DNA from 2 places in the Agrobacterium sp. DKPNP3 genome. Region 1 is predicted to be linked to the other one. Evidence: predicted binding sites of a transcription regulator. Region 1 holds the regulator's gene; the other holds the start of a gene.
The links. Region 1 encodes PhoB, which activates phosphate uptake and scavenging genes when phosphate is short. Its sites were predicted from a motif close to TGTCATNNANCTGTCAT; they were not measured.
Positions count from the first base shown of each region.

Region 2: ACUTJJ_RS17380 (DUF1045 domain-containing protein) is a predicted target of PhoB. The motif match lies at 4,353-4,369, and genes of this name have one in related genera.

Region 1 covers NZ_JBQYSN010000006.1:35,219-41,162, forward strand. The annotation lists gene pstA (phosphate ABC transporter permease PstA) at 1-638, shown strand, start outside; gene pstB (phosphate ABC transporter ATP-binding protein PstB) at 653-1,468, shown strand; gene phoU (phosphate signaling complex protein PhoU) at 1,594-2,289, shown strand; gene phoB (phosphate regulon transcriptional regulator PhoB) at 2,321-3,004, shown strand; gene ACUTJJ_RS03110 (GcrA family cell cycle regulator) at 3,184-3,717, opposite strand; gene ACUTJJ_RS03115 (aspartate aminotransferase family protein) at 4,149-5,348, shown strand; gene argF (ornithine carbamoyltransferase) at 5,406-5,944, shown strand, end outside.
Region 2 covers NZ_JBQYSN010000066.1:14,730-20,673, reverse strand. The annotation lists gene phnC (phosphonate ABC transporter ATP-binding protein) at 1-811, shown strand, start outside; gene phnD (phosphonate ABC transporter substrate-binding protein) at 896-1,801, shown strand; gene phnE (phosphonate ABC transporter, permease protein PhnE) at 1,872-2,858, shown strand; gene phnE (phosphonate ABC transporter, permease protein PhnE) at 2,858-4,207, shown strand; gene ACUTJJ_RS17380 (DUF1045 domain-containing protein) at 4,462-5,160, shown strand; gene ACUTJJ_RS17375 (alpha-D-ribose 1-methylphosphonate 5-triphosphate diphosphatase) at 5,157-5,944, shown strand, end outside.

The DNA of each region.
Region 1 (5,944 bases):
TGATGATCGTGCTGGTGCTGTCGCTGCCGATCGGCGTCGCCGCCTCGATCTATCTCGAAGAGTTCGCCCCGAAGAACCGTCTGACCGACCTCATCGAGGTAAACATCAACAATCTCGCGGCTGTGCCCTCCATTGTTTACGGTCTGCTTGGTCTCTCCGTCTTCATCAACTTCATGGGCTTTCCGCGCTCGGCTTCGCTGGTCGGCGGGCTTGTGCTCACCCTGATGACGCTGCCGACCATTATCATCGCGACCCGCGCCGCCCTGAAAGCCGTGCCGCCCTCGATCCGTGCCGCGGCGCTCGGTCTCGGTGCCTCCAAGATGCAGACGATCTTCCACCACGTGCTGCCGCTTGCCATGCCCGGCATCCTGACCGGCACGATCATCGGCCTTGCGCATGCGCTGGGCGAAACGGCGCCGCTGCTCCTCATCGGCATGGTGGCATTCGTCGCGAACTATCCGACAACGCCGATGGATCCGTCCACGGCCCTGCCGGTGCAGATTTACATGTGGGCGAATGAGGCAGAGCGCGCCTTTGTCGAACGGACATCCGGCGCTATCATCATCCTGCTTTTGTTCCTCATCGTCATGAATGTGGGCGCAATCCTGTTGCGTCGCCGCTTCGAACGGCGCTGGTAAAGGGAGATTGAGCAATGAACATGTTGTCGGAAGCAGCAGTTGAAAAGGCGCTGGACAAGAAAATGAATGAAGTCTCATACAAGATGATCGGTAAGGACGTATCGGTTTATTACGGCGAAAAGCGTGCGCTTTACGACGTGAACCTCAACGTCCGGGAGAACACCGTGACCGCGCTGATCGGCCCCTCGGGCTGCGGCAAATCCACGTTCCTGCGCACCCTGAACCGTATGAATGACACGATCGACGGCTGCCGCGTCACCGGCAAGATCACGCTTGATACCGACGATATCTACGACCAGGCGATCGATGTGGTGGAACTGCGCGCCCGCGTCGGTATGGTGTTCCAGAAGCCGAACCCCTTCCCGAAGTCGATCTACGAAAACATCTCCTACGGCCCGCGGATCCACGGGCTCGCCCGCAACAAGGCGGATATGGACCAGATCGTTGAGCAGAGCCTCCAGCGAGCCGGTCTATGGAACGAGGTGAAGGACCGTCTGCATGAGTCCGGCACGGGCCTTTCCGGCGGCCAGCAGCAGCGCCTTTGCATCGCCCGTGCGATCGCCGTCAGCCCGGAAGTGATCCTGATGGACGAGCCCTGCTCGGCGCTGGACCCGATTGCCACCGCGAAGGTCGAGGAACTGATCCACGAGCTGCGGACAAACTACACCATCGTCATTGTCACGCACTCCATGCAGCAGGCGGCGCGTGTTTCCCAGCGCACCGCCATGTTCCACCTTGGTCATCTTGTTGAGGAAAACGAAACCGACAAGATGTTCACCAATCCGGATGATCAGCGCACGCAGGATTACATCATGGGCCGCTTCGGCTGATACAGGCCGGCGCTTCAAAGAAACCGAACAAGACTGGTGCCGCTGCCGTGTCCCGCTCCGGGCACGGCCTGCAGGCCAAGCCGGAGGACTAGACCGTGAACCAGACAACGACCCATTCGCATATCATGTCCGCCTATGATGAGGAGTTGAAATTCCTCACACGCCGTATTTCGGAAATGGGTGGCCTTGCCGAACAGATGTGTGCCGACGCCGTGCGGGCGCTCGTGAACTCGGATGCCGCGCTGGCGCAGAAAGTCATTTCTGACGACACCATCCTCGATCACGCCGAGCGTGAGATCGGCGACAAGGCAATCGTCACCATCGCCAAGCGCCAGCCGATGGCGGCAGACCTTCGTGAAATCATCGGCACGCTGCGTATTGCAGCCGATCTCGAGCGTGTGGGCGATCTTGGCAAGAACACGGCCAAGCGCGTGATTGCGGTTGCCGGCACCGGCGTGCCGCGCAAGCTTGCCCGTGGTCTCGAACACCTGTCGGAACTGGCGCTGGTGCAGCTCAAGGAAGTCCTCGACGTCTATTCGACCCGCTCCGCCGAGAAGGCCAATGCCATCCGCGAGCGCGACGAGGAAATCGATGCCATGTACACCTCGCTCTTCCGCGAGCTTCTGACCTACATGATGGAGGACCCGCGCAATATCACGACCTGCACGCATCTTCTGTTCTGCGCCAAGAACATCGAGCGCATCGGCGACCATGCCACCAATATCGCCGAGACAATCTATTACATGACCACCGGCAGCCAGCCGGAGGGCGAGCGTCCGAAGGACGACAGTTCCAACACGCTCGGTTCGGTGACCGAGTAAGAGACAGGCAAAGCCTTGCGGAGTTCAGCATATGGTGCCCAAGATTGCAGTTGTGGAAGATGAGGAAGCGCTCAGCGTCCTTCTTCGTTACAATCTCGAGGCTGAGGGATACGATGTCGACACGATACCCCGTGGTGACGAGGCGGAAATCAGGCTTCAGGAACGTACCCCCGATCTTCTCATTCTAGACTGGATGCTGCCTGGTGTATCCGGTATCGAGCTTTGCCGTCGGCTCAGAATGCGGCCGGAAACGGAACGCCTGCCCATCATCATGCTGACGGCTCGCGGCGAGGAAAGCGAACGTGTTCGTGGCCTCGCAACGGGTGCGGACGATTATGTCGTCAAGCCGTTCTCCACGCCGGAACTCATGGCCCGCGTCAAGGCCATGCTCCGCCGGGCCCGCCCCGAGGTTCTGTCTTCGGTGCTGAAATGCGGGGATATCGAACTGGATCGCGAGACGCATCGCGTTCACCGCAAAAGCCGTGAAGTGCGTCTCGGTCCGACGGAGTTTCGCCTTCTGGAATTCCTGATGACCTCTCCGGGCAGGGTGTTCTCCCGTTCGCAATTGCTCGATGGTGTCTGGGGCCATGATATCTACGTCGATGAGCGTACCGTCGACGTGCATGTCGGACGCCTGCGTAAGGCGCTTAATTTTTCGCACATGCAGGATGTCATCCGCACGGTGCGCGGCGCCGGCTATTCCATGGAAGCCTGAGCGGATGCCATCCGACTGGCGCGTTCCATCAAAGTAATTTTCCGCGAAAAACAAAAGGCCCGAAACCGGATTGGTGTCGGGTCTTTTGTTGTGGTTGATCCCGATCCGCTCTGGTTTTGTCACAAAAAAACGGGCCCGAAGGCCCGTAGTTTTTGAGTGTCGAATGCGTGCCGCAACACTCAAGCCTTACGGCGCTCGCTTACCGGCTGATAGGCGAGTTTCGCATGGAACTTGCAATAGGGCGAAGATTCCAGCGCTTCACAGCCGCAGAAATGGAAATCGTCTTTCAAGGGGTCGCCGACCGGCCATTTGCAGGTGCGCTCGGTCAGTTCCGTCAGCGTCAGACGACGGGAGATTGGCGTGACGACGTTTCTGGAAGGAACGTAATCGAGAACTTCCGCGGTCTCGATGCCGACCTCTTCCTGAAGGGCGGTCGCGGCGTTGGAACGCGTCAGGATCCGGGCCGGTGCAGCGTTGACGCGGCCAGCAAAATTCGCCGCGCGAGGGGCAGGGGCAGCAGTCCGCTTGGGCGCTGTGCGCGCCGAAGTGACAGGACCGCCAGCCTTGACGCGACCCGGCAGGTTGAGACGGTGGACCTTGCCGATGACGGCGTTGCGGCTAACACCGCCCAGCTGCGCTGCTATCTGGCTGGCGCTAAGTCCCTCGGACCACAATTTCTTGAGCTTTTCGACCCGTTCGTCTGTCCAGTTCATGCCGCTTCTCCGCTTTTCGCGTGTATTTTTGGCAGAATCCCTCTCCGTCTCGCGGGAGTGCCGCGAGTGTGGTTTCTGCCTGATTTTTGGTGACTAGTTCCGCCGCATTGCAGTCTAGTAATTAGCGATTAACCTAGTGCCACGCAGACTCCGTGGCAAGAGTCGCGGGAATCATCTCGAATCGATTTTGCGGTTTTCCCCAACTTGCTGGCGGGTTGAGTCAGAAAGGCAACACCTTGGGTCTGGCGCCCAGCCACCTACTAGGGCTTGAGAACCCTAGGGAATACGGACTTTTGTTGACATCGGCAAGCGAAGTGACAATAGTGCCCCTGCCGCCGCGAGGCGGCATTTTTGATTTTCAGGCAAGGGATAACCCTAAGAGCCTATTGACAACCGTCTTACAGCGCATTTGCGCAAGGAGTGATACAGCCATGGCCGAAGCCGCCGCGCCATTGTTCGATACATTTGCAAGAGCCCCCCTGCGTTTTGAGCGAGGCGAGGGCGTCTGGCTGTACACGGAAAGCGGCGAGCGATATCTCGATTTTGCGGCTGGCGTGGCTGTGAATTCGCTGGGCCATGCCCATCCGCACCTTGTGGAGGCGATCAAGACGCAGGCCGAAAAGGTCTGGCACGTCTCCAACCTCTATGAAGTGCCGGGCCAGGAAAAGCTTGCCAAGCGTCTGACGGAAGCAACCTTCGCCGACAAGGTTTTCTTCACCAATTCCGGCGCGGAAGCGCTGGAATGTGCGATCAAGACCGCACGCCGTTACCATTATTCCAAGGGCCATCCTGAGAAGTTTCGCATCATTACCTTTGAAGGCGCCTTCCATGGCCGGACGCTGGCGACGATCGCTGCCGGTGGCCAACAGAAATATCTCGAAGGTTTCGGTCCCAAGGTCGAAGGTTTCGATCAGGTTCCCTTCGGTGACGTCGATGCGCTGAAGGCCGCCATCACGGCCGAAACAGCAGCGCTGCTGATCGAGCCCATTCAGGGCGAGGGCGGCATCCGCGCGCCGGCGAAGGAATTCCTGCAACTGCTGCGCTCGCTCTGTGACGAGCATGGCATGCTGCTGATCTTCGATGAGGTTCAGACCGGCGTCGGACGTACGGGTAAGCTTTTCGCCTATGAGCACACCGGCGTCGCGCCCGATATCATGGCGGTTGCCAAGGGTATCGGCGGCGGGTTCCCGCTTGGCGCCTGCCTCGCAACGGCCGAAGCTGCTTCCGGCATGACGGCGGGTGTGCACGGCACGACCTATGGCGGCAATCCGCTGGCGATGGCCGTCGGCAATGCGGTCCTTGATGTTGTTCTTGCTGACGGCTTTCTGGACAATGTTCGTGATGTCGCGCTTGTGTTCCGCCAGGGGCTTGCCTCATTGAAGGATCGTTACCCCGACGTGATCGAGGAAATTCGCGGCGAAGGCCTGCTTCTCGGCATCAAGGCGAGGATCCCCTCAGGTGAATTGCTCCAGGCCATGCGTGCGGAACATCTGCTTGGTGTACCGGCGGGTGACAATGTCATCCGTCTCCTGCCGCCGCTCGTCACCACCGCGGAGGAGGCCCGTGAGGGTCTGGCGCGCGTGGAAGCGGCCGCCGCATCCCTGACCGCAAAACAGGCGAAAATCGCCTGAGAAAACACTAAAGGGCGGGCCTCTTTGCCGGGGCTCGCGAGCATGGGACAGTTTGAAATGGCTTCACCTAAACATTTTCTCGACCTGTCGGCCGTCGGCTCGCAGGACCTGCGGGCGATTCTCGATGATGCCCGGGCACGCAAGGCGGCGACCAAGGCCGGCACAGCGGAAAAGCCGCTTGCCGGCAAGATGCTGGCTATGATCTTCGAAAAGCCGTCCACCCGCACCCGGGTCTCTTTCGATGTCGGCATGCGCCAGCTTGGCGGCGAAACGCTTTTCCTCTCTGGCACGGAGATGCAACTCGGCCGGGCCGAAACGATCGGCGATACGGCCAAGGTCCTGTCGCGTTATGTCGACGCCATCATGATCCGTACAACGGATCATTCGCGTCTGCTTGAGCTTGCCGAACACGCAACCGTGCCTGTCATCAACGCCCTGACCGATGACACGCACCCCTGCCAGATCATGGCTGACATCATGACCTTCGAGGAACATCGTGGGCCGATAAAAGGCAAGACCATTGCCTGGACGGGCGACGGCAACAATGTCCTCCATTCCTTCGTCGAGGGTTCGGCTCGGTTCGGGTATCGCATGAC
Region 2 (5,944 bases), on a different contig from region 1:
GGTCGATGCCGTGAATGTCGAAATACCGCAGGGACAGATGGTAGGCGTGATAGGACGTTCCGGAGCGGGAAAGTCGACGCTGCTGCGGATGATAAACCGGCTCATCGATCCCTCCTCCGGCTCAATTCATTTCAACGATACCAAAGTTTCGTCCTTGAAAGGTGCCGCGCTCCGCAACTGGCAGCGCGACTGCGCCATGATCTTCCAGCAGTTCAATCTCGTCCCGCGCCTCGACGTGCTTACCAATGTCATGCTCGGTCGCCTCAACCACCGTTCGACGCTGCTCAGCCTCTTCAACATCTTCACGGATGAAGAGCGGCTGATGGCGATCGCCGCACTTGAACGGCTGGGCATCGAGCATGTGGCAATGCAGGCCGCAGGTACGCTTTCCGGGGGCCAGCAACAGCGCGTGGCGATTGCCCGCGCCCTGATGCAGTCTCCGAAGATGGTTCTGGCCGATGAGCCGATCGCCTCGCTCGACCCGCTGAACGCCAAAATCGTGATGGACGCGCTGCGCGACATCAACGAGCGCGAAGGCATCACTGTCGTTACGAATCTGCACACACTGGATACAGCGCGCAACTATTGCGAACGCATCATCGGCATGTCGAAAGGCCGCGTCGTTTTTGATGGCACGCCGTCTGAGCTGACGGCTGCCGCCGTGACGGAAATCTACGGCACGGACTCACACGGCGCAGGCATCGACGAGACCATGACCTCGACCAGTATAACCATTCCCGGCGCGCAACTTGCCGCGCGTCCGGTGCAGCAATCTGCCGGCCCAGAACCGCTCGCTCTCGCCGGGCTCTGAGGAACCGCTCAGCATCGTTTGCGTCCGCGTCAAGGGCCAACATCTCACAACAACTCCGGCTCGCCGGGAAACAGGAGAAAGTCCATGTTGAAGAAATTGCTTCTCTCGGCAGTCGCCCTTGGCGTTCTGGCCGGTTCCGCCATGGCTCAGGACATCAAGGTTCTGCGCATCGGTCTCGACGGTTCCGAAAACGAGGCAGACCAGATCCGCAACGCCAAGTGCGTCGCCGATGGCCTCAAGGCTGCAACGGGCGTTTCCGAAGTGCAGGTATTCCCGTCGCCGGATTATAACGGCGTTATCCAGGGTCTTCTCGGCGGTACCATCGACATCGCCTCCATGGGCGCGTCGTCCTATGCCAAGATCGCCATCGCTGACCCCAAGGCCGTCGATCCGATCCTGACCTATACGGGCTCTGACGGCTCCAGCGGCTATTACACCATCATGGTTGCCCGCAAGGACAGCGGCATTAAAACCCTGGCGGATGCCAAGGGCAAGAAGATCGGCTTTGCCGACCCCGACTCCACATCTGGCTTCCTTATTCCAAACGTCGCCATCCCTAAGGAAACCGGCACGCCGATCAAGGAATACTTCTCCGAAACCGGCTTTGGTGGCGGCCACGAGAACCTCGTTCTCGCCGTTCTAGACAAGAAGTTCGATGTCGGAACCACCTTTGGTTCGGGCGTTGGTAAGTGGGAAGACGGCTATTCCGGTGGCAACCTTCACCAGATGGTCAAGAAGGGCAACCTCGACATGGACGATATCGTTGAAGTCTGGAAGTCACCGCTGATCCCGAACGGCCCGCTGCTCGTTGCCAACAAGATCGGCGACAGCATGAAGCAGAAGGTCGAGGACTTCTTCATGGAGCTGCCGAAAAAGGACCTCGCCTGCTTCCAGGGTTTCACCCAAGGCAAAAACACCGCCTACATCAAGGTCGACCCGTCCTTCTACCAGACGATCATCGACGCCCGTAAGTCCGTTATCGGCGGCTGATCCTCAGATCATATCAGGAAGCGGCGATGCCTGACGGCATCGCCGCTTTTGCCAGTAAAGGAAGAACGGCATGGCGACCACACTGCACCAGGGCACCCTCTCGCCCGAGGGATTGAGCGCATCGTCCAAAACGGTCATGCGTCACTATCAGCAGCAGCTCAAGACGCGGCGAATCTACACCGTCATCTCGCTGGTGATCTTTCTCGCCATCCTTGCCGCCTCCCTGAATTTTGCCAATGCGGCCAATTCAGGCAAGTTTTTCGAGCGCCTGCCCTATTTCTTCGATTTCATGAAGACCTTCGTGCCTGATAGTCCGCTGGAAGTCTTCCGGGCGATGTTCGACCTGCCGTCGCCTTATGCGGATGGTTCGCTGAAATACAATTATGTCGCCGATCGCGTTTACATCGCCGATGGTTTCTACATCCCGCATTTCATCTACCAGCTGATCATCACGCTCAATATCGCGCTGGTTTCGACGATCATTGGCACCGGCTTTGCCTTCGTGCTCTGTTTCTTCGCCTCCACCAATCTCATCGGCGCCGGCCTCGTGCGCTGGGTGGTGCGCCGGATTATGGAAGTGTTGCGGGCCTTTCCTGAAATTGTGGTCGCCGGACTATTGACCGCCATCCTGTCGATCGGCCCGATCGCGGCGATCATCGCAATTTCGGTCCACACGATCGGTGCTCTCGGAAAGCTCTTTTTCGAAGTTGTTGAGAATGCCGACATGAAGCCGGATGAAGGCCTGCGCGCCGCTGGCGCCAACTGGCTCGAACGCGTGCGTTTTGCCATTGTGCCTCAGGTTCTTCCGAATTTCGTTTCCTATGCCCTCCTGCGCGCCGAGATCAACGTGCGTGCCTCCACCATCATCGGCGCGGTGGGCGGCGGCGGTATCGGGGAGGTCTTCCGCCTGTCGATCGGCAACGATCATGCGGCAAAGACCTATGCCATCATCATTCTACTGTTGATTACCATCATCGCCGTCGACCAGTTCTCCAGCTGGCTGCGCCGCCGGCTGATCGGCCAACAATCCTTTGAATTCGGACGGGGAGCGGCCTGATGTCGTCGAGCTTCATTCTCAACACTGCCGAGCGCGAGAGGCTGACGGCTGCCCATCCTGCGGTATTCAACCGCAGCGTCATGCAGCGATATGGTCTGCTTGTCGGCCTTCTTGCCGTGACCGCCTATCTTATCGGCTGCTTTTTCTTTTTCAACGTTGGCCCGGCCTTCATGCAGGGGCGGTGGGATCGGGCTTCCAGCTATATTCAGGACTGGTATTCCTGGCGTGCCCAACCGCGCCTTCGTTTCGAAGACGGGAAGGTGGAGCCGCAATGGTCGAGCCGCGGGCAATACCCGGCCGATGCCAGGATCGACTGGCTGCAGCCGCTGCCGAATGGTGGATATAGCGTTGTTTATGCGGGCTCGGACAATCGCCTCGACGTGACGCCGACGCAGGTGGATGTGTATGTCGATGGCATCGGCTATCCCATCGTCATCAATGGGGAGCAGGCCCTCGCACCCCAAAACGCACCGGATGAAATCCAGCAGGATGGCAACAAGGTGCTCGTGCATTACGGCTTCGCAGGTCAGGCCGAGATCCGCACGAGCCAGGTCTATGTACAGCGCCGCTTCCTCGGCTGGGCGAATTTCTTCTTCGACACGCATTCCGAATTCTGGGGCAAGAGCTACGCTCAACTGGCGGCTCTCGCCCTATGGGGAGAAAGGCTCGATCCGGCCCGCTCCAATATTGGCCACATGGTGGATGATTTCCTTGATAACGGCGTCTGGCAACATGCCGACATCCTGTCCAAGCTGATGCAGACACTGGTCATGGCGTTTGTCGGCACATTGTTCGGCACGCTCGTCGCCCTGCCGCTCGCCTTCATTGCCGCCCGCAACATCACCGCCAACAAGGCGGCAAACTGGGGCATGAAGCGCCTGTTCGACTTCCTGCGATCCATCGACATGCTGATCTGGGCGCTGTTCTTCACCCGCAGTTTCGGTCCCGGACCGATCCCCGGCATTGCCGCGATCTTCTTCACCGACACCGGGGCGCTTGGCAAGGTTTATGCCGAAGCGCTGGAGAACGTGGACGACAAGCAGCGTGAGGGCGTCAAGTCGGTCGGCGCATCGCCGATGGCTGTCAATCGTTTCGGCGTGTTGCCGCAGGTTCTCCCGGTCTTCATTTCGCAGTCGCTCTATTTCTGGGAAAGCAACACCCGCTCCGCCACCATCATCGGCGCAGTGGGTGCGGGCGGCATCGGCCTCAAACTGCTGGAAGCAATGGGCACCAATGCCGACTGGGACAAGGTCGCCTATATGGTCCTGCTCATCCTCTTTGTGGTCTTCCTGTTCGACCACATCTCCAATTCGCTGCGCTCGCGCCTGATCGGCAAGGCACAGCATTAGACTTTGTAGACGAAATGACGACGGTTACGGTTGTCATTACTCCGCCGCCTCGCCTGATTTCATCATCAGTTCTACCCCGGCTTGTCCCGATAGATCACCCATGTTTCTGGAAGCTTTCTAGCATTCGAGGACTTTTTTCTTGCGGCATCATCATTCTGTCACGGAAAGCGATTACCTCGCACTCCTGACCTTGCGGGAAGCGGGCGAGTCACGCCAAATAGCTTTTCATCCCTGGTTCCCCATGACACTGAAGAGTGCTTGCCGTGCGCTATGCCATCTATTTTTCCCCGGCTAAAGATCATCCGCTGACTGAGAGAGCATCGCGCTGGCTGGGCCGCAATGCATTTTCCGGCACGTTGTATAACGACCACGCCGATTATGCCGGGATGACTGAGGAACCGCGTCGTTACGGCTTCCACGCAACGCTGAAGGCGCCTTTCGAGCTTGCGGAAAAATACAGCGAAGCGGAGTTGGTGGCGGCTCTGACAGAGTTCACTTCCGAGAAGCAGGTTTTCGACATTCCGCGTATTGTCATCGATGCACTTGGACCATTCTTCGCTCTGGTGCCGGATCGCATTTACCAGCCGCTGCAGGACTTTGCCGCGGAGATCGTGGATCATTTCGACCGCTTCCGTGCGCCCCTGTCCGAAACCGATATTGCCCGCCGCCGGCCGCAGATGCTGACCGAAAGCCAGCGGCAAAATCTGTCGCTTTGGGGTTATCCGCATGTGATGGATGACTTTCGTTTCCACATGACGCTGACCGGACGCATCGACGAGGCCGAGCAGCCTGCCGTGCGCAACATGCTTTCTGCGCAGTTTTCCGAATTTGTCGACAAGCCGCTCACCCTTTCCGGCCTTGCCCTTTTCATTGAAGAGGAGCGCGGCGCACCATTTACCGTTCACAGCTGGCATCCGTTTGCTGAGCCACCCAAGAAAGATGCGATCCCATGACCGAGCACGCCCTTTCCAATGCCCGTATCGTTCTGGAAGACGATATTATTCTGGGCTCCGTTCTGATCCGTGACGGCAAGATTGCCGACATCAGCGAAGGCGCTTCGAAATCAGGAGAAGACCTTGAAGGAGACTTTCTGATCCCCGGTCTGGTTGAACTGCATACCGACCATCTGGAACAGCATTATTCGCCGCGTCCCGGCGTGACCTGGGACAAGATCGCCGCTATTCAGGCTCATGACGCCCAGGTCGCCGCCTCCGGCATCACCACGGTTTTCGATTGCCTGCGCCTTGGCTCGGATGAGGATGGCGGTTTCAAAAAGGGTGAAATGCGGGAGATGGCTGACGCCATCGAGGCGGCGGCGGACCAGAATCGCCTGCGCTCCGACCACCTTCTGCATCTGCGCTGTGAGGTGGCGTCCGCCGATGTGCTGGAACATTTTGAGGACTTCGAGACCGATCCGCGCGTGCGGCTGATTTCGATGATGGACCACTCACCGGGCCAGCGCCAATTTCAGTCCATGGATCAATACATCTTCTATTATCAGAAGAAGCGCGGTTTGAGCGATGAGGCGTTTGCCGAATTTGTGCAGCGCCGGCAGGCAGCCTCGGCCGAATATTCCGCCAAGCATCGTGATTATCTGGCCGCCCGCTGCGCTGAGCGTGGCATTACCGTTGCGAGCCACGATGACGCCACCGAGGCGCACGTCGGCGAGGCGATCGGCCATGGGGTGAAGCTGGCGGAGTTCCCGACCAGCGTCGAAGCGGCCAAGGCATCGCACAG